DNA from 4 places in the Cytobacillus sp. MT66 genome. Region 3 is predicted to be linked to each of the others. Evidence: riboswitches for the same ligand, from Rfam matches in the RefSeq annotation. Region 3 holds a riboswitch; each other region holds the start of a gene.
What was found. A riboswitch is a leader RNA that binds a small molecule or an ion and turns the genes downstream of it on or off. The one in region 3 is predicted to bind glycine.
Positions count from the first base shown of each region.

Region 1 (8,085 bases), on a different contig from region 3:
GTACCGAGCAGATAAGCAATCGCCGTTGAGAATATAACGTATTCATCTGTATCCTGCGTAACACCTTTTAAGCCAATCGTAAATCCTCCAGATTCACGATCATGAACAATATTTCGGAGCAATTCCCCAAACTCTTCACCCACTTGATCCAGCAGAAGGGAAGCGACAATCAGACGGGCATATGGTGTGTATTCTAAATGCTGAACCGAGCAGTTTTCTTGTTTAACAGCCTCTAAAAATCCTTGAATAGCGTTTTCTGATAGTTCAATATGGTACAATCTATCTGTTTGCGGATGAATGTTAACCTCGTACATAGCTGTTTTTGTTTCAAACTTTCCTTTTTGCATTTCTAAAATAGTCATCTTAAAATTCCTCCCGTTGTGTTTAATTTTAAGTAAAAATATGGAAATTAGTGAAATATAAAAAGCCAGCTGCACAACTTTCCCTATGATCTAGGGATTCAGATGTACAACTGGCTTACATACACTTCGCTGCTCTATGTAAATAGAGTCATAGTGAATGGACAGTTTATGATTATTTATATTCCGTATTTCTAAGTGTTTCCAAGTATTTATAATCTATCTGCGATTCTGAAAGGGTACTTTTCAAAAGGCAGGAGTATTATAAATATTCAATTAATTAGTATGATACTGCCTTCAAATGAATCTGTCAATACTTTTTAAAGATTTTTACCTTATTAAACTTAACGCCTGTTTTCAGTGTGAATTTGATGGAAATGGAGGTCAAGATCCTTTAATGCCGCAATGAGGGCATTTGTTGCCTTGCCGCGATAATAGGTTTGTATCTCTTTTATTGCATCATCCACACCGTCTTTTAAACTGGTACCTCTTAATATGCGTCCAATAAATTCGCGGCCATGTTCTGTAGCTAAGGTACACGATGCTTCTAATATTACACCATATTTCATATCAACTTCTGCCGTAATCGTTAATGTTTCAAAGACATTCTTTGCTGCCATTCCTTGTGGCAGACGAGAGTGGCCTGCAATAAAAATTGTTTTTCCATTAAACATTTATAGATCTACCTCTTCCAAGAAATTTTTAAATCGATGTGGCTTCTTTTAAGTTTAACGGTTCTGGTATTCTATTAACAACTTCAAAGTAGCTGTGACAGCATAAGATTCTATTCTTACAAAGTTGTTTGATAAATGCGGGAACTGGCTCCCCAGGGGTGGTAGCCTGTGCCAATGTTTTCAAAGCCATATTTTTCGTAGTAGCCGATGTGATCGGTGCAGAGATAGAGATGAGCAAAGCCGCCTTTTTTGGCGTCTTCCTTTGCCTTTTCGAGTAAAACAGCACCATAGGCATGGCCTCTGTGTTCCTCCTCGATATATATCGAGCTCACCCAAGGATAAAGGTCCATGCGGCTGATAAAATCATTGGTGATCAGGCCGGCACAGCCGATGATTGCCTCTCCGTCGGTTAATAAATACCATTGCGGCAATGGCTGGGGAGATTCAAGGCAGGAGGTAATGCAGTCTTTATACACCATCTTGTTTTGTTCACTTGCCCATTTACTTTGGAAATACCGGATTGCCCGGTCCGTCCATTCGGGGCTTTCTTTTACGGAAATGATTTTCATTTTTTGCTCCTCTGACTATTCATTAATGAAACAGACGAAATATCCAGGCGATGGCATACATGGGTACGCCGACAATTAGCATCCCAGCCAAAATGTAGCTGAAGCCTTTGAGCACAGCCTTAAGAATATCATAAACAGCCCCAGCCAGGTCGTCCACAAAACTCCTCAATGTAAATCCCTCATTTCTGAATAACGTTACGCATGAGTCTTGATCAAGCGCTATTTTTCTTCGAATGAATATACTTCTGTGTCAGCATTCCCGCATTATACACGGAAAAAATCATCGCCAGGAACAGGCAAAGGCGGGGGAAATCGAATTCTCCTCCACCCGAAAGCTCTGTATAGCTGAAAGAATGATAGATAAATGCAATGGCTACAAAAATGGATAAGATCCATTGTGCTTTTAAGGACCTAATCATGGCAATCCTCCAAAATCATTTAATTTCTCCTTATATGTCAGACGATTAACTTCCGGAAAGGTTCCATTAAATTTAATGATATACTAAAAAAGAATGCTCACTGATAAAAAATATTCCAATCCTTTAAAATTGTTTATTTATTTTTAAAAGTGTAATATAATAAATTCACAAGTCTAACTGCATTAATATATAGTATTATCAACTTAAACATATGAGGTAATGCTGCAAAATTACCAAAAATTGATATTTCAGGAAAATTATTACTGAGAAATATAATTTTTAAGATTGTTTATATAAATCTTTCAGAAATGTATTTTTAAATAAAAATACATTCATATAATTGCGGATGATTATATTGGGAGAGAGCAAGGACTATCGCCACCGAAGGAGCAAGTTCCAAAAAATCCATTGGAATAAATCTCTCAGGTAAAAGGACCAATATAGGACGCTGCTCTGGAGAGCGCAATACATTGCCACCAAAGAGGACCCATCATATTTTTTGGGAGAAACTTTCAGGTAAAAGGACAGAGAAGGAAACATTAGACTTCTTCTGTCCTTTTTTGTTTTTTAAAAAAACAGAAGAGGGGAATTGTATGCAGGAACAAACATTAGAAAGAGGTCTAAGCAACAGACACGTACAGCTCATTGCTATTGGCGGCGCAATCGGAACAGGGTTATTTCTTGGAGCAGGTAAATCAATTCATTTAGCAGGACCATCGATTTTGTTTGCCTACATAATTACAGGCCTTATTTGTTTTTTAATCATGCGGGCCCTCGGGGAACTGCTCTTATCCAATTTGAACTATCACTCTTTTGTTGATTTTGTTAGAGATTATTTGGGAGATATGCCAGCGTTTATAACCGGCTGGACCTACTGGTTCTGCTGGGTATCCATCGCCATGGCTGACTTAACTGCCGTGGGCCTCTATACCCAGTATTGGTTTCCAAACGTACCGCAGTGGATGCCGGGATTAATTGCGCTTGTCATTTTGTTATGTATGAACCTAGCCACTGTCAAACTTTTTGGCGAAATGGAGTTCTGGTTCGCACTGATTAAAGTTATCGCTATTCTAGCACTGATTATTATTGGTATTATTATGATTATTAAGGGCTCCACAACAGATTCAGGGGCAGCTAGCTTTACAAATCTGTGGGGCCATGACGGCATGTTTCCAAATGGAATCAATGGCTTTATTCTCTCATTCCAGATGGTCGTATTTGCGTTTGTAGGGATCGAGCTTGTCGGACTGACAGCTGGTGAAACGGCAAATCCGGAAAAAGTGCTTCCTAAAGCCATTAATAGTATTCCTATTCGGATTATTATCTTTTATATTGGCGCACTTGCTGTCATTATGAGTGTTTATCCATGGGACGCAATCAACCCGTCGAAAAGCCCCTTCGTCCAGGTCTTCGTGGCCGTCGGGATCGCTGCAGCTGCGGGGATCGTCAATTTTGTCGTCCTCACATCCGCAGCTTCGGCATGCAACAGCGCCATTTTCAGTACAAGCCGAATGGTGTATTCACTTGGAAAAGAGAAAAATGCCCCTGAGAAACTGGGCAAACTAAATGCCCGAAAAGTACCTACTAATGCATTATTCTTTTCAACGGCAGTCATTTTAATCTCAGTTGCCTTGAACTACGTGATGCCAGAAGGGGTATTCACACTGATTACCAGTATTTCTACCGTATGCTTCATCTTTATTTGGGGGATTACGGTCATCAGTCATTTGAAATACCGCAAAACAAGGCCTGATCTGGCAAAAACAAATAAGTTTAAAATGCCGCTTTATCCACTTTCCAATTACTTAATCCTTGCATTCCTGGCATTTGTTCTTGTTGTCCTTGCGATTGCAGAGGATACTCGTGTTGCCTTATTTGTCACACCTGTTTGGTTTATTATGCTGATTGCCATTTATAAGACGCGGAAAACAGATGTGAATCAGGAAGAACAGGCAAATCAGGAAACAATCGTGGAAAATTAGGAGGAAAGGAAAGAAATAGTCAGCGGGCAGTAAATGATAAAACCAATGAAATTTTAAAGGCATTCAGGGAAAACAACCCTGAATGCCTTTTTCGCTTTTATTTAGAGTGAATCTCCTGGACGCGTCCTATCTGCCCATCTGTTAGCCTGACTTTAATACCGTGGGGATGGCTGGCTGATTTGGTGAGAATATCTTTTACAATGCCCCTGGTCAGCTTTCCCGTTCTCTGATCCTTTTTTAAAACAATATCAACGGTCAAGCCCGGTGATATGTCTTTCCGATTCTGTCCGTTCATTAGACACCCATTTTTCTGCGGGTATTGCTTGGTTTCTTCGTTTGCTGGCTTTTCATTTTTTTGGCTGAAAGATCAGCGTTATTTCTTCCTTTTCCAGAAGAGGATTGATTCTTTTTGCTTTCAAGCTGCTGCTTCATTGCTTCTTTTAGGCTGATCTTTTTTTTCGGTGCTTCGGATTGCTGATTCTCTGTCATAGGGAATTCTCCTTTATTGATATGATAGTTAATCCAGTATAATCTATTTTTGCTTATTTATAAAAGAGCAAAGAATTAAACTGTCAAAAGGGAGCCACCGATAGAAGCTAAGACAGATAATTGTAATCCATACAATTTTGGGATTCATTGTATGGATTTTTTGTGATAAGTTTATATAAATTTCAACTATTCAGGAAGTGAACAACATGGAAAATAAGAATAAGATGGGGACGGCCTTGCGTGCAGCTTTTCCGTTTACGGTCCCGATTTTTGCAGGATTTTTATTCCTGGGAATCGCCTATGGAATCTATATGAATTCACTAGGATTCAGCGCTATTTATCCGATTTTGATGAGCCTGGTCATATTTGCCGGTTCCATGGAGTTTGTTGCAGCGAACTTATTACTTGTCTCCTTTAATCCGATGAACGCGCTGTTTCTAACGTTAATGGTGAATGCCCGGCATTTGTTTTACGGCATTTCCATGCTAGATAAGTACAGGGGTACCGGAAAGAAAAAGTACTATTTGATTTTCGGCATGTGCGATGAGTCTTTTTCAATCAATAGTACGGTTAATGTACCAAAGGGTGTAGATAAGGGCTGGTTCATGTTCTTCGTAACACTGCTCAATCAGTGCTATTGGGTTTTAGGATCAGCGATTGGCGGCCTATTCGGATCTTTTATCAAGTTCAATACAGAGGGGTTAGAGTTTGTCATGACAGCACTCTTTGTCGTCATATTCATCGAACAGTGGATGAAAGTGAAGAAGCACCAAAGCGCGCTGGCAGGTCTTGGCCTTTCCGCTGTCTGTCTGATCATTTTTGGCGGGGATCAGTTTATTATTCCCTCGATGATCGCCATTCTAGGAGTGCTCACATTGCTTAGAAAACCATTGGAGAAAGTAGAGGTTCATGCCGCATGACAATGAATGTAGCGCAGCAGGTTATTACAATTGCCATGGTGGTTTTAGGCACTATGCTTACAAGGTTTCTCCCGTTTTTTGTATTTCCATCAGGCAGGCCGACACCGCATTATATACAGTATCTTGGCAGGGTGCTGCCGCCGGCGGTTATTGGCCTGCTGGTTATTTACTGCTTTAAGGATGTAAGTTTTCTGTCAGGAAGCCGCGGGGTCCCTGAACTTATAGGGGTAGCTGTTACTGCCCTGCTTCATTTTTGGAAGAAAAACATGCTTCTATCTATAGCAGGTGGAACGATTGTGTACATGATTTTGGTTCAAATGGTTTTTTAAATATTGAAGCTGCCAATGGGGGCTTGCAGAAAGGATCAGTATTTTATACCGCATAGTAATTAAAGATCTTAAAATCAGATAATATGAAAACAAAAAAGCTTGGTATGAGACACCAAGCTTTAACTAAAACAGACTTTTAAGAAGAAAAGTGCTTACACCCAATCATATAAAGAATATAAATAATGACTGCACATAATACGGCATACGGGGGTTTAAACCACTTTGTCAGTATATAAATACAGCTGATAAAAATGAATACCCCAAAAGCACCGAATATAGCATTTTTCTGTGTGATTCGAAAATCTCCAATGCTCATATTGTGTATTTGCAAGTTTATATTAATTAATGTCATTATGGGGAGCAAAGTGATGATGCCAGACAAAAATAAATACTTAGATTTACTTAACATCGAGGCAGATACCAAAATGGTTCCGCCAATAATAAATTGTAAAATATAACCCACAATATTTGCGCCTCACTGTATAACAAGCTGTAAAATAATAATCCTATCTTTTTATACTGTAATTATTTTTATTTGTAAAGAGCAAAGAGGGTAAAGAGTGCGATAGTTAAGAAGGATCTAAAACTTATAGAAAACAGCCTGGGAGGAATCCAGGCTGTTTTCCTAAATGTCAAAGGCCCACTGAAACCTTTTTTTGTTTCTCTTCGTATTTATATACAAATCACTGTGTTTCGGGGAGGAGAATAAATATGTCCGAAAAAGGATGTATCAAATGCGGAAGTACCAATGCTGGACAAAAGGAAGTGGCAATGACGGGAACAGGCCTGTCTAAAATCTTTGATGTCCAGCATAATACGTTTATTGTGGTTTATTGCAAAAAATGCGGTTACTCCGAGTTCTATAATAAGGAATCTTCTAAAGCATCAAACATTCTGGATTTATTCTTTGGATCCTAGATTCGAATTAAAATTTTTCCCGAATTATACTAGCCCAAGCAAGAGATAAATTGCCGTTCCCCAGATAAAAAGGGCGGAGAATTTGTTGAATACTTTCATTAATCCGCCCTTTCCATCCAATTTCTTCATGACTGCACCTGACAGTGTTAATCCAAAGAACCAGATCCAGGATACAGCGATGCAGGCAAAGGTAAATAAGGCCTGTTCGGTTCCTGCATACTTTAGGGCGCTTGTTCCAATCACGCCAACAATATCTAAGATGGCATGGGGATTCAAAAATGAAACGGATAAGGCAAAGATGATTTGCTTGCGGATGGGCAGTGCTTTATTCGTTTCTGCTGCAGCTGGTTCCGACCGCCAAATTGCATATCCCATATATAGCAAAAAGATCATCCCGCCAATAATTAGCCCAAGCCGCAGCCACTCAAATTGCAGAACAATGACAGATAATCCAAATATAGCAAAAAGAATTAATAGGGTATCGCACATTGCCGCTGTTATTGTCGCAGGGAAGGCCCGAAGCAGGTTGGGCTGGGTGGCGCCTTGTGAAAAAACAAATACATTCTGCACGCCTAAAGGTAAAATGAGGCCGAATGCTAGAATGATTCCATGAAGTATCGCTTCCATCTGATCAACTCCCTTTAATAAACTAGCATACTATAATACAACTAAAAGGAAACAGCCAATTGGGATTAAAGTATTTACTGGAACTAACTTCCGGATGATAACTCTGTATAGTGAATACTTTGCGGTCATGGCACATAATTGAACGCATGGATTTCCCATTTCCATGCGTTTTTTTATTCTCCTAAAAATCAACACCATTCAAGAGAAAGACTTCGATTTCTATAAAAAGGTACTTTCCGCCTAATCTGTTAATTATATAAATTAATAATTAATCAGAAACTCCTAGTATTATTTCCCTAATTATCAGAATTCACTTAATATTTACATTGGATTTACAGTCTATTAATCTCTCGTATAAAAACAAAACCTATAATTAAAGCCGTTAAATAAATAATCAGGAGGCTTTAACAATGGGATCTAAGAAAAAGAAAGCAAAAAAGGCACTTCCGTTAATCGCTACAACAGTGCTTGCCACTACGGCTTTAACAACCCAGCCCTTTCTTAATAGTGGACAGGAGAAAAAGGTAGAAGCACAGGAAGTTTCAGCAGAAGAAGTAAAACAGAATACCGCAACCTGGCTTGCTGGGGATCATCATATCCATAGCGAATGGAGTGTTGGCTGGGACAACTCAACAAATCCTCCAACCCCAATAAAAGCTGGAGATGCTATTTATCCAATTGTGGAAAATGCGCAAAAAGCAAGAGAGTATGGACTTGATTGGACAATGACAACAGATCACGGAGGACCTAACCACTCTAAAGTGAACTTAGAGCAGGCATATCCTGATCTATTAAAATC
Region 1 is NZ_JBXAFB010000010.1:11,876-19,960, reverse strand. Features, by position in the region: gene glaH (glutarate dioxygenase GlaH) at 1-362, opposite strand, end outside; gene AC1Q59_RS17355 (DUF3870 domain-containing protein) at 704-1,033, opposite strand; gene AC1Q59_RS17350 (GNAT family N-acetyltransferase) at 1,150-1,602, opposite strand; gene AC1Q59_RS17345 (hypothetical protein) at 1,625-1,771, opposite strand; gene AC1Q59_RS17340 (hypothetical protein) at 1,815-2,021, opposite strand; glycine riboswitch at 2,368-2,469, shown strand; glycine riboswitch at 2,470-2,558, shown strand; gene AC1Q59_RS17335 (amino acid permease) at 2,615-4,003, shown strand; gene AC1Q59_RS17330 (YwbE family protein) at 4,101-4,298, opposite strand; gene AC1Q59_RS17325 (hypothetical protein) at 4,298-4,492, opposite strand; gene azlC (azaleucine resistance protein AzlC) at 4,699-5,412, shown strand; gene AC1Q59_RS17315 (branched-chain amino acid transporter permease) at 5,409-5,741, shown strand; gene AC1Q59_RS17310 (GlpM family protein) at 5,878-6,204, opposite strand; gene AC1Q59_RS17305 (zinc ribbon domain-containing protein) at 6,453-6,659, shown strand; gene AC1Q59_RS17300 (LysE/ArgO family amino acid transporter) at 6,684-7,286, opposite strand; gene AC1Q59_RS17295 (phosphoesterase) at 7,697-8,085, shown strand, end outside.
Region 1: linked by a shared signal. The riboswitch ahead of AC1Q59_RS17335 (amino acid permease) and the one ahead of gcvT (glycine cleavage system aminomethyltransferase GcvT) in region 3 are both predicted to bind glycine.

Region 2 (8,085 bases), on a different contig from region 3:
TATATAATGGCGAGTTATATAATACAGAAGAAATACGCCTGGAATTAGCAAGCAAAGGACATTCATTTCAATCTCATTCAGATACAGAGGTTTTATTAAAATCCTTTATCGAATGGGATGAGAAGTGTGTGGAACACTTAAATGGGATTTTTGCCTTTGCCATATGGAATCATCAGCATGAAAGTCTTTTTATGGCTAGAGACCGCCTTGGTGTCAAACCATTATTTTTCAAGGAGCATGGGTCATCGCTCTTGTTTGGTTCGGAAATTAAGGCGATCTTGGAACATCCAGATGTATTGGCCGAAATTGATCGGGAAGGGCTGCAGGAAGTCTTTGGGCTGGGACCTTCCCGGACACCAGGCCACGGTGTTTTTAGAGGGCTTAAGGAGCTGCGTCCGGCACATATATTGAGGTATGACCGAAATGGATTGAAAATCAGAAGGTACTGGAATGTTGAAAGTAAAACACACCTGTATACACTTGAAGAGACCATTGAACAGGTAAAATACCTCGTAAAAGATGCTGTCATTAGACAGACAGCGGCAGATGTTCCTGTGTGCACGTTTCTTTCAGGGGGCATAGACTCAAGCGCCATTAGTGCCATTGCTGCCAATGACTTCAAGGAAAAAGGAAAAGAGATCCTGCATACGTATTCCATTGATTACAAGCAAAATGATGTATTTTTTAAAACTAGCTTATTCCAGCCTGATGCAGATGGGCCGTGGATTAAAAAGGTTGCTGAATTTTTACAGGTGCAGCATCACTTTGAGTATATGGATAATGCTCTTCTCGCGGTACGCTTGGAGGATGCCGTTAAGGCGCGGGATTTACCGGGGATGGCTGATGTTGATTCGTCATTATTATGGTTTTCTGAGCAAATTAAACAAAACTATACAGTAGCTTTATCTGGGGAATGTGCAGATGAAATTTTCGGCGGATACCCCTGGTTTTACCGGAAAGAACTCCTGCAAGCAAATTCTTTCCCTTGGATGAAGTCTGAAGAAGAAAGAAATCAGCTGCTTTTGCCGCATTGGCAGAAAAAGCTTGATTTAAAAGGATATGTCAGCGGGCGGTACATGGATACATTAGCTGAGGTACCGCATTTAATAGGGGAAGGGACTTTAGAAAAACGCCGTCGGGAAATGTTTTATTTAAATATGATCTGGTTCATGTCCACATTGCTGGAGCGAAAGGACCGAATGAGTATGGGAGCAAGCTTAGAAGTTCGTGTTCCATTTGCAGATCATCGACTGGTTGAATATGTGTGGAATATTCCATGGGAGATGAAAATGCTCAATGGACGCGAAAAAGGAGTACTGCGCAAAGCCATGGAAGGCATATTACCGCATGATGTTTTATACCGCAAGAAAAGTCCATATCCAAAAACACATAACCCCGAATATTTAATTGCCGTAAAGAAGATGCTAAAAAATGTTCTAAACGATAAAAGCAACCCCATTCTTGAACTGGTTTCAAAACAAAAGGCAGAAGAGATACTGGATTCTGACGGGTCATCCTTCAAAGTGCCATGGTTTGGCCAGCTCATGACAGGTCCTCAGTTAATTGCCCATCTGGTGCAAATAAATATATGGCTTAAACACTACAACATTAATATAATCGATTAGAAAGCCCCCTGAATAATGAACAATTTGTGAATTTTAACACAAACTTTGGTTTTTAGGTTGACATTTTGCCGATTAACTAGTATTCTAAATTTAATGAAAATTCAATATGGGCGGTTGACGGTTGTGGGAGAGTGCAAAACAGTAGCCACCGAAGGAGCAAGTTCCTGAAAAGACCCATGGAACAAATCTCTCAGGTAGAGGAACCACAACAGGACGCGTCTCTGGAGAGATCGTATCTGATACGACACCAACGGGGACCCATTTAGGTGGGTTTAAACTCTCAGGTAAAAGGACAGAGAAAGGGTAATAATTATTATCCTTTTCTGTCCTTTTTTTTATTGGAGAAACGTTGCCGTATCTGCTGCTTTTCAATTTATTATTTCCAAAGGCCGCATGCAGATGACAGCAGAAGGCATTCTTGCGGCTGCTGATGGGAACGCTATTCATGAATATTTCGAAGAATGGTGGTATGTGTATGGTATTAAATGATAAAAAAAATAGAGCTGTATTACTAATTTCCTGTCCTGAAAAGGCTGGATTGATATCCATTATTTCAAACTTTTTAGTAGAACATAAAGCAAACATTGTTCATTTTGATCAGCATACAACCGATCCGTTTGCAGGCAGATTCTTTTTGAGAATTGAATTTTTCCTTGAGGATTTCGATCAATCATATGACCAGCTTGAACAGGATCTGCATGAAATTGCAGAGATTTATTCGATGGATTGGAAATTAAGCAGTACGAAAAAGAGAAAAAGAATGGCCATTCTTGTTTCAAAAATGGATCATTGCCTTCTTGAGCTGATATGGAGATGGAAATCCAAGGAGCTTCCGGTCGATATTCCAATGGTAATCAGTAATCATCCCAATCTTTCGGATGAGGTTGAAAGCTACGGACTCCCGTATTATCATATTCCATTAACCCATGATACGAAGGAAGAGGCTGAACAGAGGGCAATAGAGTTAATGGATGGGAAGGTCGACTTTATTGTTTTGGCAAGGTATATGCAAATACTGTCGCCTAGTTTTATTGCCCAATATGAGAATCGGATTATCAATATTCACCATTCCTTTTTACCTGCCTTTGTTGGCGCCAACCCATATGTAAGAGCATTTAACCGGGGGGTAAAGCTAATTGGAGCGACCGCTCACTATGTAACAAATGACCTTGATGAAGGCCCAATTATTCAGCAGGATGTTTTGCGCGTCAACCACCGCTATACGGCTGAAGATTTAAAAGTTGCCGGCAGACATGTGGAAAGAAGTGTTCTTGCAGAAGCAGTGTCCTGGCATGTGGATGACCGTGTTCTTGTCCATGGAAATAAGACAATTGTGTTTGAATAAAACTTATCAGAATTGACAACAAGGGAGAGCTAACAATGAAAAGAAAAAGATTAACATTAACTGACTTAATTAAACAGAATAAAGAAGAGCTTCTGAGAGATCGTGATCAGCTGGAAATGATTGAGAAACGGCTTGATGAAAAACATGACATAACCAAAAAAAAGAGGACTCCTCGCTTTGGAAATGCCAGAGCTATAAATGGATAACAGATGTCCCCTTGCCGTTTGGTAAGGGGTTTTTTCTTGTCCAAAAAAATATGGTTAAGTTGAAAGTTTCTTAATATTCCAGAATAGTGTATTGACACCTTTGGAGAAATGGAAAAGGGGCAATACATCAGTAATGCTAATCCCAAAAGGGGATAAAAGTGTGCTGCTGCTTATTTCTGCCTCCGCATGCTGGAGCGGCCAGGCTTGATGATGTATTTCCCCGCTATAGAGATTCCCTTGCAGATCTGTGCTGTAAAGACAGTAGCGCTCAGTAAGAAAGTGATCAATGGTTCCTTGCTTCGGAATAAATATATCTGAATTAGGTGCATATTTCACTTTAAACTCAGCTGGAATGGACTGTTCCCTTCTTCGCTTGCTTTGGCAATAATGCAATGGACTTTCCGTTCGGAAGATGACGTCTGAAGCCTGATAGGGCAGGTGATACCATCTTTTGGCGATATGTAATGATGCCCAGTCTCCTACATCAAGCGATAAAAAGAAAATCCCTGGCTTTCCATTATATTGAACATATGTCCGCACATTAATTTCGGCAAACCCAGGAACAACAGATATGATTGGCATTCCCCGCAAATAGATTCCTTCCATTTTAAACACAATGATTCCGATCCAAGCCCATTGATTAAAAGTGTCAAGCTGCAATGACGAAGGAATAAACGGTCTAAGTATGTCTGGAGAAATTGGCCAATGGCAAAATAATAGATTTCTCCATTTTTGCTGCATGTTCCAGAGGCTTGATGGCAGGGGCCAAGGGCGATGAGCGATATCCTGCAAGATCTTCAATAGCAGCACCTTCCGAATTATTTTTCATAATTAGTTTGCAGGCGTAGAACAATTTTATTCCCTTTTTGGTATTAAAGTAAATTTTTGGCAACAATGAGGATATGATCCCTATATTGGAGCAGAGGAAAATATGGAAATCTTCTTTTATTATATGACTTTTATATTGGTAACAATTATGTTTGTTCTGTTCTTTGCTATCCTTTTGGGCTGGCGTCTAATTGCAAAGCTAATGGTAAGGAAATATGGAAAAATAGCGATGTCAGATTCCTATGATGAAAATATTTCTGAGCTGCTCCCGGGGATACGGCATATTGGGGTAGCAGATTTGTTGGAAAACAGCCTGCGCTCGGAAACAGGTGACGTACTGCATCGGCCGCTTGGCTCCGGACGAAAATGGCCGCATTTGGATCCCATTACTTTTATCCCTGCGCAGACAAGTCCATTTCCAGTAGATAGCGAGGAAGAAGTGGATATTTCCGTAACGATAGGGCCAAAAGCCAAAAAGCCTATGGAGATCGAAATCCCCATCATGATTAGCGGGATGGCCTATGGAATCGCACTCAGTGAAGAAGCGAGGCTGGCCCTGGCCCAGGCTGCTAGCCTTGCGGGGACGGCTATTAACTCGGGAGAGGGCGGCGTGATGCAGGAAGAGCTGAATATAGCAGGTAAATATATTTTACAATTTTCCAAGACGGAATGGTCAAAGGAAGAGGAATTGTTTAGGCGGGCAAATATGATTGAGGTTAAGCTGGGGCAAGGAGCTTTGTTTGGAATTGGAGGAAGAATTTCTCCTGAAAATCTCACCGGCCGCGCTCGTGAAGTTATGGGTCTGAAAGAAAATGAAACAGCTGTGATTTATGATAATTTTTTCGAAAACCAGACTCTTAAGGAATTGCGTGAACTGGTTGTTCAGCTCCGAGATTTAACGGGCGGTGTACCGATCGGTGTAAAAATCGGGGCAGGCGGAAAAATTGAAGAAGATATTGACCATGTCCTTGAAATGGGAATTGATTATATCGCTATCGATGGGGGGCAGGCAGCTACTCATGGTACCCCGCCAATTCTTTCCGATGATATGGGCATCCCAACCTTACATGCCATTCCCCGAGCAGTTGAACACCTTGATAAACGAGGTATGAAAGATCAAGTCAGCTTAATCGCTTCAGGGGGGCTGTTAATTCCCGGACATTTTTTGAAAATGCTGGCGCTTGGTGCTGATGCTGTTTATGTCGGTTCAGCCATACTTTTTGCCGTTTCAAATTCGCAATCACTGAAAGCCCTTCCCTTTGAACCTCCTACTCAGGTGGTTTGGAATGAGGGGAAGTTCAAAAGTCAATTTAAAATAGAAGAAGGTGCAAAAGCTGCGGAGCAATTTTTAAAATCAAGCTCGGAGGAAATGAAATTAGCCTTAAGAGCCATGGGGAAACGCTCTTTAAAGGAATTATCCAAAAAGGATATCGTGTCTTATGATGAGATAACTGCGCAAATTCTTGGAATCCCTTATACATTTGATTCATGGGTAAATGAGAAATAAATTTTTAGCGGAGAAGTGACATATGCACTTTTTATTATTCTATCTGACCATAGCGATGTTATTGCTTATGCTTTTAGTTGTGCTAATCATTGTCATTGGCTGGCGCTGGATTGTGAAAAAAATCGTACAAATGACAGGGAAAATCATCTTAACGGACAGCTACCAGGAAAATATTATGGAATTAATGCCTGGACTTCGACATATAGGCATTCAGAATGTCATTGAAAATAGCTTGCGGGCTTCAAGCGGTAAAGTAATTTATCGTCCGCTTGTCAGCTCTTATATTAAATGGCCCCATTTAGATCCCATTACTTTTATTCCTGCGCAAACGACGCCTTTTCCAATTGATGGCGAGCAAGAAGTGGATATGAAGGTAACCATTGGCCCAAAAGCAAAAAAACCCTTAGAACTTAAGATTCCTCTTCTTATCAGCGGAATGGGATATGGAGTAGGAGTCAGTGAGCAGGCAAGAATCGCCTTGGCTAAAGCGGCAAGCAAATCTGGAACGGCTATTAATTCCGGAGAAGGCGGCATCCTGCCGGAGGAATTAGATGCCGCCGGAAAGTATATCTTACAGTTTGCCAAAGCCAATTGGGCAAAGGATGAGTCCGAAATCATGAGAGCTGACATGATTGAAATCAAATTGGGACAAGGTGCCGTGCTTGGCATGGGCAAAAAAATACCGCCTCAGGAATTGACAGGCCGTGCCCGGGATATTATGAATCTCAAGGAAAATGAAGACGCTGTTATATACGAACATTTTTTTGAAAATCAAACATTATATGAATTAAAAGAACTGGTGAAAGAGCTGAGGGACATGACTGGCGGAATTCCCATCGGTGCCAAAATTGGGGCCGGAGGGAAACTTGAAGAAGACATTGACCATTTAATAGAGATGGGGGTTGATTTTATTGCCCTTGATGGCGGCCAAGCCGCTATGAAGGATGCTCCTCCCATTTTATGCGATGACTTCGGTATTCCAACACTTCATGCACTTGTCAGGGCTGTTAATCATTTAGAAAAAAGAGAAATGCGAGATAAGATAAGCTTGATTATATCAGGCGGGCTCCTTAATCCAGGTCATTTTCTAAAAGTGCTGGCATTAGGAGCGGATGCTGTATACCTTGGTTCGGCGATCTTGTTTGCTTTGGCACATACCCAGTCTTTGAAGGCTATGCCTTTTGAACCGCCTACCCAGATGCTCTGGTATAATGGCAAATTTAAAGATAAATTTAGTGCCGATCGCGGGGCACAATCTGCTGAGTATTTCCTTACTGCCAGCATAGAAGAAATGAAAATCGCTCTGCGGGCAATGGGGAAAAGCAGTTTAAAAGAGTTAACGAAAAAAGATTTAGTTTCTTATGATCAATTAACTGCTAAAAAAGCAGGGATTCCTTTTTCCTCCAAACCGTGGCAAATGAGTAATTAATAAGTAAGAAGGAATTTTATTCTTTCAGAATTGTTGTAAAATATAGATAACCAAAAAGGAGAGGAGATCTATATGAAGGCAGTTATTTTAGATGATTGGGAAAGGAACTTTCTTCACAGTCCGAGTTTAGCAAAGCTAAAACAATATTTTGATGTTGAAATTTATCATGATATGCCTGACGAGGAAGAATTGATTAAGCGAATATCTCAAGCAGATGTTATTATGGCAGTCAGGGAAAGAACCAAGTTTACGAAAGAAATTCTGCAACAGATGAAAAGTATAAAACTGATTGCGCAGACAGGTGCTGGTCTTGCTCATATTGATATGAAAGAAGCAACTAGACTAAACATTCCTGTAGCAACAACACCAGGGGGAACACAAGGAGTTGTTGAGCTCATTTTTGGGTTTATGATTGCTTATTCAAGGAACATGCTAGTGTTAAATGAAGCTATAAAGGGTGGCCATTGGCCGCAAAGCGTCGGTTTTAACCTCGAGGGAAAAACCATTGGAATAATTGGTTTGGGGAAAATTGGGTTAGGGACGGCGAAAGTCGCTAAGGCCTTCAATATGAATGTCTTAGCGTGGGGTCCAACCTTGACGCCGGAGCGGGCAGAGGAGCATGGCGTAACCTATACGTCATTGGAATCTCTTCTGAAGGAATCGAGCTTCGTTTCTGTCTCAGTCAGACTTGTTCCAGAGACAAGGCATTTATTAAATGAATCTCATTTTAAGATGATGAGAAAAGATGCCTTTTTCATAAATACTGCAAGGGGAGAAGTGGCTGATGAACAGGCGCTTGTTAAAGCTCTAAAAGAAAATCAAATTGGCGGTGCAGGACTTGATGTTTTTGCTCATGAGCCGTTGGACCCTGATCATCCATTATTAACTCATAGCAATGTTATTTTGACTCCGCATATCGGATGGAAAACGGATCGAGTGTTTGAAAACTTCCTTGATGTATCAATAGATAATATTATTTCTTTTTTTATGAGTAATTCACCAAAAAGGATTGCAAACCCGGAAGTACTGGGACAAAGTCATGGCCGTAACTAAACGGCATAATAAAGGAATAACTTGAATAAGTATGCTACAATAATTAAGGTTTCTTAATCAAACGTTTGATTAATATAGGTACCCTCTATTAA
Region 2 is NZ_JBXAFB010000004.1:224,356-232,440, forward strand. Features, by position in the region: gene asnB (asparagine synthase (glutamine-hydrolyzing)) at 1-1,625, shown strand, start outside; partial or broken gene AC1Q59_RS09505 (hypothetical protein) at 1,702-1,770, opposite strand; glycine riboswitch at 1,740-1,841, shown strand; glycine riboswitch at 1,844-1,924, shown strand; gene purU (formyltetrahydrofolate deformylase) at 2,101-2,970, shown strand; gene AC1Q59_RS09515 (FbpB family small basic protein) at 3,006-3,176, shown strand; gene AC1Q59_RS09520 (YqjF family protein) at 3,231-3,977, opposite strand; gene AC1Q59_RS09525 (FMN-binding glutamate synthase family protein) at 4,108-5,511, shown strand; gene AC1Q59_RS09530 (FMN-binding glutamate synthase family protein) at 5,534-6,940, shown strand; gene AC1Q59_RS09535 (D-2-hydroxyacid dehydrogenase family protein) at 7,013-7,993, shown strand.
Region 2: linked by a shared signal. The riboswitch ahead of purU (formyltetrahydrofolate deformylase) and the one ahead of gcvT (glycine cleavage system aminomethyltransferase GcvT) in region 3 are both predicted to bind glycine.

Region 3 (8,085 bases):
AGATCAGCCAAATGCCTATAAATTCCTTGACCAATTCAATTGGACCGCCGATGATATGGGTTCTGTGATGGTTAGTATTACGGATGGCGAAGATCCAGAAGCTGCCGCTAGAGCATGGGTTGACGAAAATTCAGACAAGGTAGCCCAATGGACAGAAGGCGTTGAAGAAGTGGACGGCGATGAAATTAATATTGGCTATGTGGCATGGGATAGTGAAATAGCCAGCACCAATATCATTGCACAAGTGCTTACCGACCTAGGCTATAAGGTTAAATTAAGCCAGCTTGAAGCAGGTCCGCTATGGGCTGGAGTTGCTGATGGAAGCCTTGACGCAAGCGTTGCTGCATGGCTGCCTGTTACACATGCTGATTATGCTGCCAAATTCGAAGGCAAATTCGATGACCTTGGCGACAACATGAAAGGCACAAAAATTGGTTTGGTTGTCCCAAAATACATGGACATTGATTCCATTGAAGACTTAAAAGAATAATAAGATACGAAAAAAAGCGGCGTAATGCCGCTTTTTTTGCTACTCTCCCCTTATATCCACCCTTTTTCCTCTGCAGTGCTTATGGCTTCAATGCGATTTTTCACATGAAGCTTGCTTATAATTTCAGACATGTAGTTTCTTACCGTGCCTTGTGATAGAAATAAAGATGCAGATATTTCTTTGGCTGTTTTGCCATTGGCAAGCATGCGAAGAATCTCCCGCTGCCCAGTTATCTTTTGAAGTTCCATTCGTCGTTTTCGTAGCGTTCTTTTGCAATTTTGTTGACGTATTCAAGTTCTTCTGCTGTAAGTTCGTATGGCTGCAATTCGATGTTAAGGCCGTCTTCAAAGCCTTTTTTAAAAGCCACTTTTGCCTGTTCAAGAGTAACTGGATTATTGGTTAATTCATTGATCGCCACTGCTTTATTTTTAAAGGCCCTTTGCATCCGTTCCTTTACGCGATCATTCGGATATTTAAATAGACTGAAAAGCTTGTCCTCCTCAAGATCGAGCAAGATGGCTCCATGCTGCAGAATCACTCCTTTTTGCCGTGTCTGTGCACTTCCTGCCACTTTTCTGCCTTCTACAACTAGCTCATACCAGCTTGGGGCATCAAAACAAACGGCAGATCTTGGGCTTTTCAGCGCCTCTCTCTCTTCAGCCGTCCGCGGCACCGCAAAATACGCTTCCAAGCCTAAATGTTGGAATCCTTTGAGAATCCCTTCAGAAATGACGCGGTATGCTTCTGTGACCGTTTCGGGCATCTCCGGATGGTCTTCAGAAACGATGACACTATATGTAAGTTCATGCTCATGGAGTACACCCCTGCCCCCGGTTGGCCGGCGGACAAAGCCTAGTCCATGCTTCTTAACAGCTTCCAAATCTATCTCCTTTTCAGCCTTCTGAAAGTATCCAATGGAGAGTGTTGCTGGATTCCATGTATAAAAACGGATAGTGGGAGGTATTTTTCCTTCACTGTTCCAATTAAGCAAGGCTTCATCCAAAGCCATATTAAATGAAGGGGAACCTGCCCCTGAATCAATAAAACGCCAAACTTCTTTTGCCATAATTTTAAAAACCTCTTTTTCCAATAGATTAATCCTGTGTTTAAGTCTACCAAAAATCAGCCAAATTTCAAAGGATTCTCATTTCAGGCTATCATGAAAAATTTGTCCGAATTCCTTTACTCATGCGGATGATGACTTATATAATAGAATTGGCTTAGTTAAGCGTGAAAGGAGAAAGACTAAAATTGAACACACTATATTTCCTGCTAATTATCTTAGGAGCCCTTGCTGTTTATTCTATTATCATGTGGCTGTATCAGAAAAGGATTGTCAAAACCTTAACTGAAGATCAATTCCGTGAAGGATACCGCAAAGCACAATTAATTGATGTCCGCGAACCAAATGAGTTCGAAGCAGGACATATCCTTGGGGCGCGCAATATCCCGCTTTCGCAGATGAAAATGCGGCTAACTGAGCTTCGCCCGGACAAGCCAGTCTACTTATATTGTCAAAGCGGTATGAGAAGCGGAAGGGCTGCACAATTTCTGCATCGTAAAGGCTACAAAGACCTTTCTCAACTGCAGGGCGGCTTTAAAAAATGGTCAGGAAAAATCAAAAGGAAGTAAAATAGCAAGCGATATAAAAAGGCCTCTCATTTTGAGAGGTCTTTTTTTACTGCCAATTAATAGTTAGGTGCTGTGCACCCCTTATCCTGATAGTAAAAAAACGGGACAATGGTTTAACCCACTGACCCGTTTGCATAGCTGGAGAAAACAGGACAAAGGACCTCTGTCCACTTATTGTTTTTGGTAGCGCAGGACTGGCTTGCGTGCTGCCAGAGTTTCGTCAAGACGTTTGATTACTGTGTTGTGTGGAGCTTCTTGAACGATTTCTGGATTTTCTTCTGCTTCTTTAGCAATTTGCAGCATGGCATCGCAGAATGCATCCAGTGTTTCTTTTGATTCTGTTTCAGTAGGTTCGATCATGATACACTCTTCCACATTAAGCGGGAAGTAGATGGTTGGCGGATGGTAGCCAAAGTCTAACAGGCGCTTTGCAATATCGAGCGTACGCACACCAAGTTTCTTTTGGCGTTTTCCGCTTAATACGAACTCGTGCTTACAATGTCTGTCAAATGGAAGATCGTAGGCATCCTGCAGTCTTCTCATCATGTAGTTTGCATTTAATACAGCATATTCTGTAACAGCCTTCAAGCCATCAGGACCCATTGAGCGGATATACGTATACGCACGGACATTGATGCCGAAGTTTCCATAATAAGGCTTCACACGGCCGATTGATTGCGGACGATCATAATCAAATACATAGCTGTCGCCTTGCTTAGTCAACACTGGTTTTGGCAGGAACGGCACTAGATCAGATTTTACGCCAACTGGTCCAGAACCAGGTCCGCCTCCGCCGTGCGGTCCAGTGAAGGTTTTATGAAGATTGAGGTGAACGACGTCAAATCCCATATCTCCAGGACGAGCTTTAGACATAACGGCATTTAGGTTTGCTCCATCATAGTAAACCTTTCCGCCTGCACCATGAATAATCTCTGTCATTTCTAGAATCTCTTCTTCAAAAAGACCAAGCGTGTTTGGATTTGTCAGCATAAGGGCAGCAGTGTCTTCGCCCACTACACGTCTTAAATCTTCCAAGTCTACTAGACCTTTTTCATTCGATTTAACCGTAATTGTTTCAAATCCAGCAACAGATGCTGAAGCAGGATTTGTACCGTGAGCAGAGTCTGGAACGATGACTTTTGTACGCTTAAGGTCGCCGTTTGCTTCATGGTAAGCGCGAATCATCATTAATCCTGTCCATTCGCCGTGTGCCCCTGCAGCCGGCTGAAGTGTCACCTGATCCATACCAGTGATTTCCTTCAAATGCTCTTGAAGATCATATAGAAGCTCCATTGCCCCTTGGACAGAGCTTTCATCCTGTAATGGGTGCACATGGGCAAATCCAGGGAATCTTGCCACATTCTCATTAATTTTTGGATTGTATTTCATTGTACAGGAACCTAATGGATAGAAGCCTGAATCCACACCATGGTTTCTGTTGGAAAGAGCTGTATAATGACGCATAATATCAAGTTCAGCTACTTCAGGAAGGTCTGCGTCCTCTTCCCGTAAATATCCTGCTGGGATCAGTTCATTAAGATCCGTTTCCGGAACATCCATTTCCGGGAGGCTATAACCGATGCGTCCAGGTTTGCTTATTTCAAAAATGAGTGCCTGATCGTCCTTATGCATGGTACTCCCCCATTTCTTTAACAAATGTATCGATTTCTTCTTTTGTTCTTAGCTCTGTTACAGCTACAAGCATATGGTTCTGCAAATCTGAAAAATCGCGTCCTAAGTCATAGCCGCCAATGATGCCTTTATTAAGAAGCTGTTGATTAACTTCCTTAACAGGCGCATTTAGTTTAACAACGAATTCGTTAAAGGATGGACCTTCGAAAGCAATTTCAAAGCCGTTTTGCTTGAATTGATTCTTTGCATAATTGGCCTTTTGAATATTGCTTGCTGCCATTTCCTTCACGCCTTTTTTGCCAAGAGCTGTCATGGCTACAGATGCAGCTAATGCATTAAGTGCTTGGTTTGAACAGATGTTGGATGTCGCTTTATCGCGGCGGATATGCTGTTCACGCGCTTGCAATGTCAATACAAATCCGCGGCGTCCTTCTTCATCAACCGTTTGTCCGACAAGACGTCCAGGAACTTTTCTTAAAAGCTTGTTAGTTACAGCAAAATAACCGCAGTGCGGGCCGCCGAATGCTGTTGGAATACCAAAAACTTGCGCATCGCCGACAACGATGTCAGCCCCAAATTTTCCAGGAGGAGTCAATGCACCAAGTGATAGCGGATTGCTGGAAACCACAAACATAGATTTATGTGCATGGATGATTTCTTCTAATTCCTTTAATGGTTCAATTCTTCCAAAGAAGTTTGGATATTGAACAATAACTGCAGCAATATCGTCGCCAATTAAATCCTTAAGGGCATCAATATCAGTTACCCCATCCTTATGAGGAACTTCAACAACCTCAATGTACTGTCCTTTTGCATATGTTTTTACAACTTCCTTGGACTCAGGGTGGACAGCACTGGATAAAAGAATCTTTTTCCGGCGTGTTTGCCCTGCACTTAGCATAGCAGCTTCAGCCAAAGCAGTTCCGCCATCATACATGGAAGAGTTAGCTACATCCATACCGGTTAATTCACAAATCATTGTCTGGAATTCAAAGATTGCCTGAAGCTCCCCTTGGGAAATTTCTGGCTGGTATGGTGTATAGGCTGTATAAAATTCAGAACGGGATAAAACATGGTCAACAATCACTGGCATGTAGTGATCGTAAACACCAGCGCCTAAGAAGGAAGTATTGCTTCTTAGATCAGCGTTTTTTTGCGCCATTTGAGTAAGCTCTTTTAACAGGGCTGTCTCTGTTGCTGCAGGCTTGATGTTATATTCCCCTTTGAATCTGACGCTTTCAGGAATATCACTGAATAGTTCATCGATTGAATTGACACCGATTGTGGCAAGCATTTCTTTTGTATCTGCTTCTGTCATCGGTAAATAGCGATGTTTCATGAGTTTTTGTCCCCCTCTTACTTAGATCTTTTATAAAAAGGCGTTGCTGCTGTAACTGCTTTAAGCCGTTTGCCGCGGACCTCTACTTCAACTTCTGTTCCAAGCTCTGTGTAATCTGATTTTAACAGGGCTAAACCGATATTTTTCTTTAAAGTTGGCGACTGGGTGCCTGTTGTCACTTCACCTATCAGCTCTTCTCCTTTATAAACCGGATAGCCATGGCGCGGAATTCCGCGGTCAATCATTTCAATGCCAACAAGTTTTCTTGCAGGGCCATTTTCTTTTTGCTGTAAAAGGGCTTCTTTTCCAATAAAATCTGCCTCTTTTTTCACTTTAACAGCAAATCCAATACCTGCTTCAAGCGGTGATATTTCCGGTGAAAGCTCCTGGCCATAAAGGACAAGATTTGCTTCAAAGCGCAAGGTATCACGTGCTCCTAAGCCTGCTGGAATCACACCTTCGTCCTGTCCCGCTTCTAATATATCCTTCCAAATGGAAACGACATCATTCGCATCACAGTATACTTCGAAGCCATCTTCACCTGTATAGCCTGTTCGGGAAACAAGAGCCTTTTTGCCATTCAGATCAACATCCTGCTGAAATTTAAAAAATCCGATTTCTGCAAGGTTCGTATCACCTGCAAGTTTTTGAAGCACCTTTTCAGCCAATGGTCCTTGAAGGGCAACCTGTGCAGTTTCATCAGAAAGATTTTTGATTTCAACATCGCCTTCTAAATGGTCTTCAAGCCACTTATAGTCTTTTTCGATATTGGATGCATTAACAACCAGCAAATAATGATTCTCAGCTAATTGATAGACAAGCAAATCGTCAACAGTCCCGCCATTTTCATAGCACATTGCTGTATACTGGGCACCTGAAACCTTTAATTTTGAGATGTCATTTGTCATCATCTTTTGCAGGTAGGAAAGGCTGTCTGGACCTTTCACTTCAATTTCTCCCATATGGGATACATCGAACAATCCCGCTCTAGTACGTACGGCTTCATGTTCTTCTTTAATGCTTGAAAACTGTACAGGCAGATCCCAGCCTCCGAAGTCAATTGTCTTTGCGCCATATTCCTTATAAACATCAAATAATGGTGTGCGTTTTAACTGTGACATTTACTCGTCCCCCTTTTTATTCCTGAATAAAAGTTTTGAAATTCACCTTTATAATGCTGAATCAAACAAAAAAGGACAGAGAACCCCCTCATGAATTGAGAAGATCTCTGTCCTTGCACCTGAAAGTTTAACCGTAAACGGCTTTCCCCGTGGGTGGCCCAATAGCGGGCACTCTCCAGAGCTACGTCCAATAAGGGTTCTTTTGCCTGAGAGATTCACAAACCTTAAGTTTGCTTGCTCCTTCGGCGCCACATATGCAGTCTCTCCCCTTATTATCATCCGCATTTATAAATTTTTCCAAGTTGGTTCATACTAAACAAAAATGACGTTAAAATTGCTCCAATTATTCATATTGCGAATTGCTTTAGATCCGTTGTTAAACCAAGGTGAAAATATAAACAGTACACATTTCAAATAAAACGGTATTGGCAAATTTCAAAACTTTCAAAGCTACAATTATCCTACCATTATAAATGTATTTCGGCAATGGTTAATCTACTATAAAAAAACGTTAAATATAACCTTAAATTTTTGCAACCAGTTACACATTTAAAGGGGCTGTTCTTATGACGGTGCAAATAAATTTCGATTCTTCCTGGCAGGAGGAGTTTCTCACAAGAATTAGCGATGACGGGCCATGGGCCCCCTGGGAGCTGTTTAAATTAGCAGTAGAGGTTGAAACCCATACAACCATTCCTGAATTTGAGGGACTGCAGGCTCCAAAGCACCTGTCCGGCTTGACACCTTTGCCGCATCAGCTTGAAGTGGCCAAGCAGGTCGTAGAAAATATGAATGGAAAAGCCATCCTTGCCGATGAGGTTGGTCTTGGCAAAACGATTGAAGCAGGCTTGATTTTAAAGGAATATATGATTCGCGGGCTTGTAAAAAAGGTATTAATTTTAGTGCCTGCATCACTTGTTACACAATGGGCAATCGAATTAAATTCCAAGTTCTTTATCCCGGCTGTTACCCAAAGAAAAAGCTATGTGTGGGAAAGCTGTGACGTTGTCGTATCTTCGATTGATACTGCCAAGCGGGAACCGCATAGGGAAATCATTTATAAGCAGGATTATGATTTGGTCATAATTGATGAGGCTCATAAACTAAAAAATAACAAAACCAAAAACTACGAGTTTGTACAAAATTTAAAAAAGAAATTCTGTCTCCTATTGACTGCAACCCCGATTCAGAACAGGGTAAGCGAGATCTTTAACCTTGTTTCTTTATTAAAACCTGGCCATTTAGGAACAGAATCAGCTTTTTATGAGAAATATAAAAAAGATTCCCGGTCTTTAGATGATGATGAACATTTAAAGACGCTTGTAAATAAGGTAATGATCCGCAACCGCCGAGCTGATACAGGGATCGAGTGGACAAAAAGAAAGGTCGAAACATGCCCTATTGAGTTTTCCAAAGAAGAAAGGGAACTATACGAAGCTGTATCCAATCTTCGCAGTGATGGTGAATGGGGCTCGATTAATACAAGCCAATTCTCCGTGATGACTCTGCAGCGTGAAGCATGCAGCAGCAGGGAGGCCGTTTATTTTACACTGAAAAATATGCTTGAGCGCAAAGAAGAACCATCGGAACAGTTCAAGGAACAAATTCAATTTTTGGTATCCAAGGTTGAAGCCGTAAAGCAAAATTCAAAGGCTGAAAAAGCACTGGAACTAATCAAACAAATCAATGATAAGGTTATTATTTTTACTGAATACCGGGCCACACAAATGTATCTGCAATGGTACTTAAAACAGCATGGAATTTCCTCTGTTCCATTTCGGGGCGGGTTTAAAAGAGGGAAAAAAGATTGGATGAAAGAGTTATTTCAGAAAAATGTTCAGGTTCTTATTGCTACGGAAGCCGGCGGTGAA
Region 3 is NZ_JBXAFB010000005.1:108,622-116,706, reverse strand. Features, by position in the region: gene AC1Q59_RS10940 (glycine betaine ABC transporter substrate-binding protein) at 1-490, shown strand, start outside; partial or broken gene AC1Q59_RS10935 (response regulator transcription factor) at 541-702, opposite strand; gene AC1Q59_RS10930 (lipoate--protein ligase family protein) at 720-1,556, opposite strand; gene AC1Q59_RS10925 (rhodanese-like domain-containing protein) at 1,742-2,122, shown strand; gene gcvPB (aminomethyl-transferring glycine dehydrogenase subunit GcvPB) at 2,294-3,754, opposite strand; gene gcvPA (aminomethyl-transferring glycine dehydrogenase subunit GcvPA) at 3,747-5,093, opposite strand; gene gcvT (glycine cleavage system aminomethyltransferase GcvT) at 5,111-6,214, opposite strand; glycine riboswitch at 6,320-6,395, opposite strand; glycine riboswitch at 6,399-6,493, opposite strand; gene AC1Q59_RS10905 (DEAD/DEAH box helicase) at 6,781-8,085, shown strand, end outside.

Region 4 (8,085 bases), on a different contig from region 3:
CCGTTGTATAAGGATCATTTGTTATAACAATATCACCCGGTTCAAAAGGTCCGCATGCTTCAATTGCACGTTTTAAGCTTAGGCCCATAAAAATGGTTACTCCAACCGTTTTAGGATATACATAAAATTCCCCATCTGGAGTTGCTAAAGCAGTGGCAAAGTCTGCTGACTCTTTAACAAAAGTCGTAAAAGAGGTCCGTTCAATAACATGCCCCATTCCAGAAGCAATTGCATTAAAATAACTTCTTATTATTTCTAATTGTGCGGGATCCGTGCGCATTATTGTTCACTCTCCATTCGCGCGATGATTAAGTTTCCTGCAGCATCTATTTCTCCAAACCAATCAGGGAGAATGACAACTGTTGTATCATCCTGTTCTACGATAGCAGGACCTGCCACACGCTGTCCGTATGCTAAATCTGTTCGCAAATAAATTCCAGCAACATATTCTTTTCCTTTAATCATAATTTTTCTATTTGAGGTAACAGCTGGTACTGTAGTCTCTTCCTTTAATGATTCCCTAAATTCTGGTTTCGGTGTATGACCAATAATCCGGACACGTAAGTTTATAATTTCTATACTTGTTTTTGGATCACTGTGTCCATACTGCTTCTGGTGAATTTGATGGAATGCATCCTTTATTTCTTGAAAACCTTGCTGGTCAAGCCACGAAATCGAAATTGGCAACTCAATTTCGTAAGCTTGTCCTTTGTATCTTGCATCCAATGAGTAATAAATAGATGTCCCTTCTAATATAGAAAGTTCTTGCTGCTTTATCCATCGTTCAGCATCTATTGAGAGGCGAGTAAAATCTGCTTTTAACTCGTCCGCTGTTAGTTCTTCAAGTAGATCCTGACGGGATGAAACAGCATCATAAATGAAATCCGAAGTTAATGATCCTAGCGCACATAAGGTACCCGGACTTGGCGGGACAAGAATATTCTTCGCTTGAATTTCTACCGCTAGGAAGTTAGCGATCACAGGTCCAGCTCCGCCGAATGCCAGCAAGCTAAATTCCCGCGGGTCAAAGCCTTGCTGTTCCATCACACTGCTAAGCTCTGTATACATATTCGCTACAGCAACTTGAATGATCCTATCTGCCGCTTCCTGAACACCGGTTTTTAAATACTCTGCAATTTGGCCAAGTGCCTTTTCGGATTTTTCCGGGTACAGTGGAAGATTTCCAGCAGCAAAACGATCCGGATTCAAGTATTGACAAACAAGAAATGCATCTGTTAAAGCTGCTTGATTTCCTTCACCATAGCATGCTGGTCCAGGACTTGAACCCACTGACTCTGGGCCAACCTTAAGCATTCCACCATTATCAATCCATGCGATAGAACCTCCACCGGCACCGATTGAATAGATGGCAACGGATGGAATCATAATTGGTATGCCAGCAATTTCATTTGTTTGAGTAAATGTTGCCTTTCCTTGCTGAATAATCGAGATATCGGCACTTGTTCCACCAACATCAAACGTAATAACGTTCTCAAAACCTGCAGATTCAGCAACCCTAATAGACCCAATTACCCCTGCGGCTGGTCCAGAAAATAATGTTCGCACAGGAGCAGCCCCCGCTGTTTCAATATCCATCAGTCCCCCGTTAGATTGGGTGATAAACGGGATGGCTTTAAGTCCTTCCTTGGAAAGCCTTTCTTTCAATGTATCAAAGTATTTTTTCACATTTGGCTGAATATAAAGATTAGCTGATGCCATAACCGTGCGCTCAAACTCACGCATTTGTGCCCATAGTGCAGATGCCATAATAACATCTAACTCTGGGGCCCTTTCCTTTACTCTTTCAAAAGCCATTTTTTCATGAATTGGGTTTTTATAGCTGTGCAGAAACGAAATGACAATCCCCTGAATTCCTTCCGAGACCGCTTGATCCACTGCTGTATCAATTCCTTCTAAATCTAAAGGCATTCGCTCTGATCCATCATGAAGCATTCGTTCTTTGATTGGAAAAGTATACTTTCTTGGTATTAATGGCTCTGGCAGCCTCGAGCGAAAATCATATGGGACTGGCAGTCTCAGTCTTTGCAGTGAGAGAATATCTCTAAACCCTTCTGTTACAAATAAAGCTATTTTTGCTCCTTTTCGTTGAAGCAAAGTATTTAATCCTATGGTCATTCCATGAACAAAATAGGATATCTGTGCCGGTTCTATCCCATCTTTATTCAATAGGGCCAGCCCATTTGAAATCCCTTGAGCAGGGTCATGTGGGACAGTCGGAGTTTTATAATTAAAAAATTTGCCGGTCTCCGCATTTAACAAAGTTAAATCAGTAAAGGTTCCTCCAATGTCTATACCTAACCGGTATTGATTTTTACTCACGTAAATTGCTCCTAACTTTTGTAATTTTTTATTCTGAATTTTGAACGTATTTAATTATACTATACCGATAGGATTAATTATAGTCTAAATTCAATCGGTTCTGAAACCAATAATTAGGTGGTAGTGGCCGCAAGTTTTTTGCAAAAAAAAAAAGAAATGAACCCTAAATAATAGGCTCATTTCTTTTCAGTAAGTTAGGTGGATTAAATTAACCTTACTTTCACCATTCCTTCAATCTGATTGATATTTTGCTCTAGGGAAGAAGCTACTTCCTGGTATACAGCATTATCAATATCAATAATTGTGTAGGCATAATCGCCGCGGCTTCTGTTTACCATGTCTGCGATGTTTAGGTGATAACTAGATATTGCAGATGTAATTTTTCCAACCATATGTGGAATGTTTTGATGGAAAGCCGTAACACGTTTTTTCCCTGTATATGGAATGGCAGCATTCGGGAAGTTCACAGAGTTTTTGATGTTACCTGTCTCAAGGAATTCCTTTACTTGGTGAGCTGCCATGATCGCGCAATTTTCCTCAGATTCAACTGTAGAAGCTCCGAGGTGCGGAGTTGGGATGACGTTTTTCATCTTCAGTACATTTTCATTTGGGAAATCTGTCATATACTTGCCTACTTTTCCACTTTCAAGTGCAGCAGCCATATCGTTTTCATTCACTAATTCACCGCGAGAAAAGTTCAAGATATAAACATCATCCTTCATTAAGCTAAAAGTCGCTTCATTAAACATCCCTCTTGTATCATCTGTTAATGGAACATGGACAGTTATATAATCAGATTCAGCAAATAGCTGTTCGATGGTCATCGCCCGCTGGACTTTACGAGATAGCTTCCAGGCAGTATCAACAGAGATAAATGGGTCAAATCCAATGACATCCATATCTAACTCTATCGCATCATTCGCTACAAGAGCTCCAATGGCTCCTAATCCAATAACGCCTAGAGTTTTACCCTTAATTTCCTTTCCAACAAATTGCTTTTTGCCAGCTTCAACAAGCTTTGGAACTTGATCACCTTCGCCCTCTAACGTCTTAACCCAGCTTACTCCGGCAAAAAGGTTGCGAGAGGCTGCCATTAATGAAGTCAGTACCAATTCTTTTACTGCGTTGGCATTGGCACCTGGGGTATTAAATACAACAATTCCTTGCTCCGTGCATTTTTCGACTGGAATATTATTCACGCCCGCTCCTGCCCGGGCAATGGCCTTTAGTTGATTGCCAAATTCCATTGCATGCATATTAAAGCTGCGTACAACAATGGCATCAGGGTTCTCACTGTCATTATCGATGGCGAAGTTGTCTGTTTTAAAAACTTTTAAACCGCTTTCTGCAATGTTATTTAAAGTCTTTATCGTTTTTATTTTATTTACCGTTGTTGTGCTCATTTTCATTCTCCTCGTTATCGTATATTTTCAAATTAGGAATCTAACAAAAATAAAAAGAGACTGGTGTTCACCAATCTCATCAAAAAACAAATAAAATAACAAATAAAATAATAAATTTGTTATTCTTCTGTCCTTTTGCCTGAGATTTTGAACCCTTCGGCGCTGCAGTTAACCTGCAGTCTCTCCAGAAGCCGCTCCTGTCATAGTGTGACCCATAACATTCAAAGCCTTCTTCATATTTAGTTTAAAATAATGTAAGAATATTAATAATAAAATAATTACGAAAATCTGTACTTATACAATAATCCAATTTTATCACTTTATCAACCATTAATTTTGCAGCCATCCCCTCCAATAAACAGAAAGAGGCAAGGGATAAATCCCTTACCTCTGCCCAGGCGAACGGCTAATCGATACTATGTGCTCCCCCACGGTTATCCGTTTTCGCCAGTTACACATAGCCTTTAAATTGATTTCATCATATCAGATTATTTATAAATCTTCAACCAAAAATTTTTGCAAATACGCGGAGATCTCTTGTTTTGGAATAATCGGGCATCATATTTTTATAATACTTTTAAAACCTTTATCCTATCTGACTTATATAATTCTTTAGAAACATCTTTGTTCTTAAGTTTTTCGTATTGGTGAAAAATTCATCCGGGGTTCCTTCTTCGATGATTTTGCCGTCTGCCATGAAGATGATGCGATCTGCTACATTCCTGGCAAACGCCATTTCATGTGTTACGACGATCATTGTCGTATTTTTCTTAGCCAATTCCTTCATGACATGTAACACTTCTTCAACTAATTCCGGATCTAATGAAGAAGTTGGTTCATCGAATAAAATAACATAGGGGTCTAACGCAAGTGCCCGAGCAATACCTACTCGCTGCTGCTGGCCACCGGAAAGAGAAGCAGGATAGCTATTTTCTTTGTTAGATAGCCCGACCTCAGCAAGAAGGTTTTTCCCAATTTCCTTGGCTTCGTCTTTTTTCATTTTTCTTGTAACAACGAGTCCTTCCGTCACATTTTCTAATGCCGTTCTATGTTTAAAAAGATTATAGTGCTGAAAAACCATTGCTGTTTTCTTTCTTAGCGAAAAAACATCCTTATTGTTGAGATTTTCAGCATCTACTTTTGTACCATCAATTTGAATCACACCTTTTTGAGGCTGTTCGAGAAAATTTAGACAGCGTAAGAAAGTAGATTTCCCTGACCCAGAGGGGCCGAGAATCGCAATCACTTCTCCCTGATTGATCTCAAGATTAATCCCTTTTAAGACGGCATTTTCCCCATAGCTTTTGTAAAGATTTTCAATTCTAATCATTGCCATCCTCCTATCTATAAGGCTTTTCAACTTGCCATTCTACTTTGGATTGGATATAGGTGAAAATAATGGTTGCCGCCCAATATATGAGCCCGACTGCTAAAAATGCTTCTAAAAACTTATAGGTAGCCGCTGCTTCAAGCTTTGCATGTGCTAACATATCCGTTACACCTATCGTGAAGGCAAGTGATGTTTCCTTAAATAGAATGATAAAATAGTTGCCTGTTGGCGGTATGGCAATTCGGGTTGCCTGTGGAAGAACAACCCTAGTAAAAGTTTGCCAGCGTGTCATACTCACAGAAATCGCTGCTTCAGTTTGCCCTTTATCCACTGCAGTAAAGGCCGAACGGAAAACTTCAGATAGATAGGCTGCATTTCTTACACTCAATGCTAATATCACTGCCGTTACTGCATCCATCGTACTCATGGAAGGGAAAAGCTGTGGGAGTCCGAAATAAAAAATAAAGATTTGGATTAATGAAGGGACCCCTCTAAAATAGGAAATAAGCATAAGGGAAACTGGATAGAGCACTTTGACTTTATTTTTAATAATAATGGCAAACAACACACCTATTACTATTGCAAGAATAAAGGAAAAAACCGTCATATATAGAACGATTGGCAAATATTTAAGTATACTGGGAATCAGTTCTACCATATAACTAAAATCAAAATTCATGTTGACACCACCACCAATTTCTCCCGATCTTTTTTTAAATTAATAACCGATAGTTTCATAACTTATGGAGTTGTAAAATCAATTTCACTCCACTTATCTGAAATTTCCTTTAACTTCCCTGAATCTTTTAATTCCTGAAGTGCTTTATTAAACTCTTCAATAAATGCTTTGTTCTCCTCAGTTTTTACAAATGGAAAGGCATGGTCTGTAGAAAAAACAGGTTCATCCGAAGCAAGCTTTAAAGGCAAACCCTCCTTATCTATTCTAGAAACTGCTGTAATTTTGCTATCAACAAAGGCATCCAATCTGCCTAATGCCACTTCACTATATGTGCCGCTTACATCCTGATATGGTTTGATGTTTATTTCATTGCCATTCTCTTCATTCCATTTCTGTACAAATTCGTGCATATTATTTCCAAGTAAGACCCCTGCATTTTTTCCCTTCATGTCTTCAAGTGATTGGATATCATTTCGGTCATCTTTCACAACTAAGGTAACCCCAGAATATGCATATGGATCAGTAAAATCATACTTAGCTGAGCGTGTCTCCGTGATCGCAATTAAGTTTGCAATTGTATCAATTTTGCCATTATCCATCATTCCAAATAAACCAGCAAACTCAGCAACGGTCCATTCTACTTTATAGCCTAATTTTTCCCCTACTGTTTCTAACACCTCAACATCATAGCCTTCTAAATTTCCATCTTTGCCTTTAGAGACAAATGGCGGATAAATACCTGATGTTCCTACTCTTAAAACCTTCTCTTCACTAGACTTATCACTAGATCCATCTTTTGAAGTTGCAGCTGTGTCGTCATTCCCGCATGCAGCAAGTAAAAACAGTGTCAATAGTAAAAATAAATTAAGGGCATTGAATCGATTTTTTTTCATTTTTCTCAGTCACCTATCCTTCAAATTTTGTTTTAAAAAAGATCACTTTTTTCAGCGTCAAGAGGTATCACTAAATATAGATTTTCCAATCAAATTACTTGGATTTATTCCCTAAAAAAAAAGCGTTTTATTTACAGTAATCCCATCATTTAAATAGGGTTTATATGTAAAAATAAAAACATTCCTTCCACATTCAGAATGCATGAATTAATGTTTATACCCTTGTCTATGATGTAAATTACCTGCCAGTCTCTTGGCACCAACTCCTTCGGGCGATAGCTGAGACTATTTCGTGCCAATCCCACATCCCTTATGAAAAAGAAATTTTCCTCATAATTATCCGACTTTATTGAAAATTATTTGTATTTAGGATAGTACAAAATTAAAGATTGTGCAACAAATAATTTTGGAAGATCTTAGTGAGGATGCCTAGAATCGTGATATCAAATGAAAAGGCTCGAAATTAGATCGAGCAAATAAAATATAAACTTGTATTTACAATTTGTGCTTCACTTATAAATGATCGTTTAATTAACATACCCCTCCTGCAAATTACCCGTGTATTTATTCCTGATACATACAAATTTACCAATTCTAAAGATAAGTATAATTAATCAATTTACAACCAAGGACCGAAATCTCTATTCCTATTTACCTGGTATTCAAAAAATTTACACTATCTTAAAATTTATTTTGCTATATTTTTTTAGAAGCTATTACAAAAAAATATAGAAGGATGCGTGTTAAATGAAATTTAGAATCAGAAACAGGGGCAAGAAAATATTGTCCAGTACACTTGCAATTACTGTGTTAGCCACGCCATTTTTGTCTGGGAATGCCATGGCTGCAACTCCATCTAAAGGCAAGGTCCAATCACAAGTTGAGCTTCGCATCATGGAAACAACTGATGTTCATACAAATCTATTAAGCTTTGATTACTACAAAAATAGTGCAGCTCCCAAACTTGGATTGGCTAAAACTGCAACTCTAGTTAAAGAAGCAAGAGCAGAAGCAAAAAACTCTGTACTTGTGGATAATGGTGATCTTATACAAGGGAATCCTCTTGGTACATACAAAGCCAAAATTGATCCTTTAGAGGAAGGAGAGATACATCCGGCTATCAGTGCCATGAATTTAATGGGCTATGATATGGCGACACTTGGAAATCATGAGTTCAACTACGGGTTGGAGTATCTAGACGAAGTATATGATGATGCCAACTTCTCTTTTGTAAATGCAAATGTATATGTAGATGATCACGATAATGACCCAACTAATGATATTAATAAATATACCCCTTACAAAATTGTGAATAAAAAAGTTAAGGATGAATCTGGGAAAACAAATGTCATTAAAATTGGATATATCGGATTTGTTCCTCCGCAAATTAATGAGTGGGATAAATCTAATCTTGATGGAAAGGTCATAACTAAAGGCATC
Region 4 is NZ_JBXAFB010000004.1:137,169-145,253, reverse strand. Features, by position in the region: gene AC1Q59_RS09150 (hydantoinase B/oxoprolinase family protein) at 1-280, opposite strand, end outside; gene AC1Q59_RS09145 (hydantoinase/oxoprolinase family protein) at 280-2,340, opposite strand; gene AC1Q59_RS09140 (phosphoglycerate dehydrogenase) at 2,544-3,743, opposite strand; glycine riboswitch at 3,861-3,941, opposite strand; ZMP/ZTP riboswitch at 4,129-4,208, opposite strand; gene AC1Q59_RS09135 (amino acid ABC transporter ATP-binding protein) at 4,330-5,073, opposite strand; gene AC1Q59_RS09130 (amino acid ABC transporter permease) at 5,084-5,752, opposite strand; gene AC1Q59_RS09125 (transporter substrate-binding domain-containing protein) at 5,815-6,645, opposite strand; gene AC1Q59_RS09120 (bifunctional 2',3'-cyclic-nucleotide 2'-phosphodiesterase/3'-nucleotidase) at 7,393-8,085, shown strand, end outside.
Region 4: linked by a shared signal. The riboswitch ahead of AC1Q59_RS09140 (phosphoglycerate dehydrogenase) and the one ahead of gcvT (glycine cleavage system aminomethyltransferase GcvT) in region 3 are both predicted to bind glycine.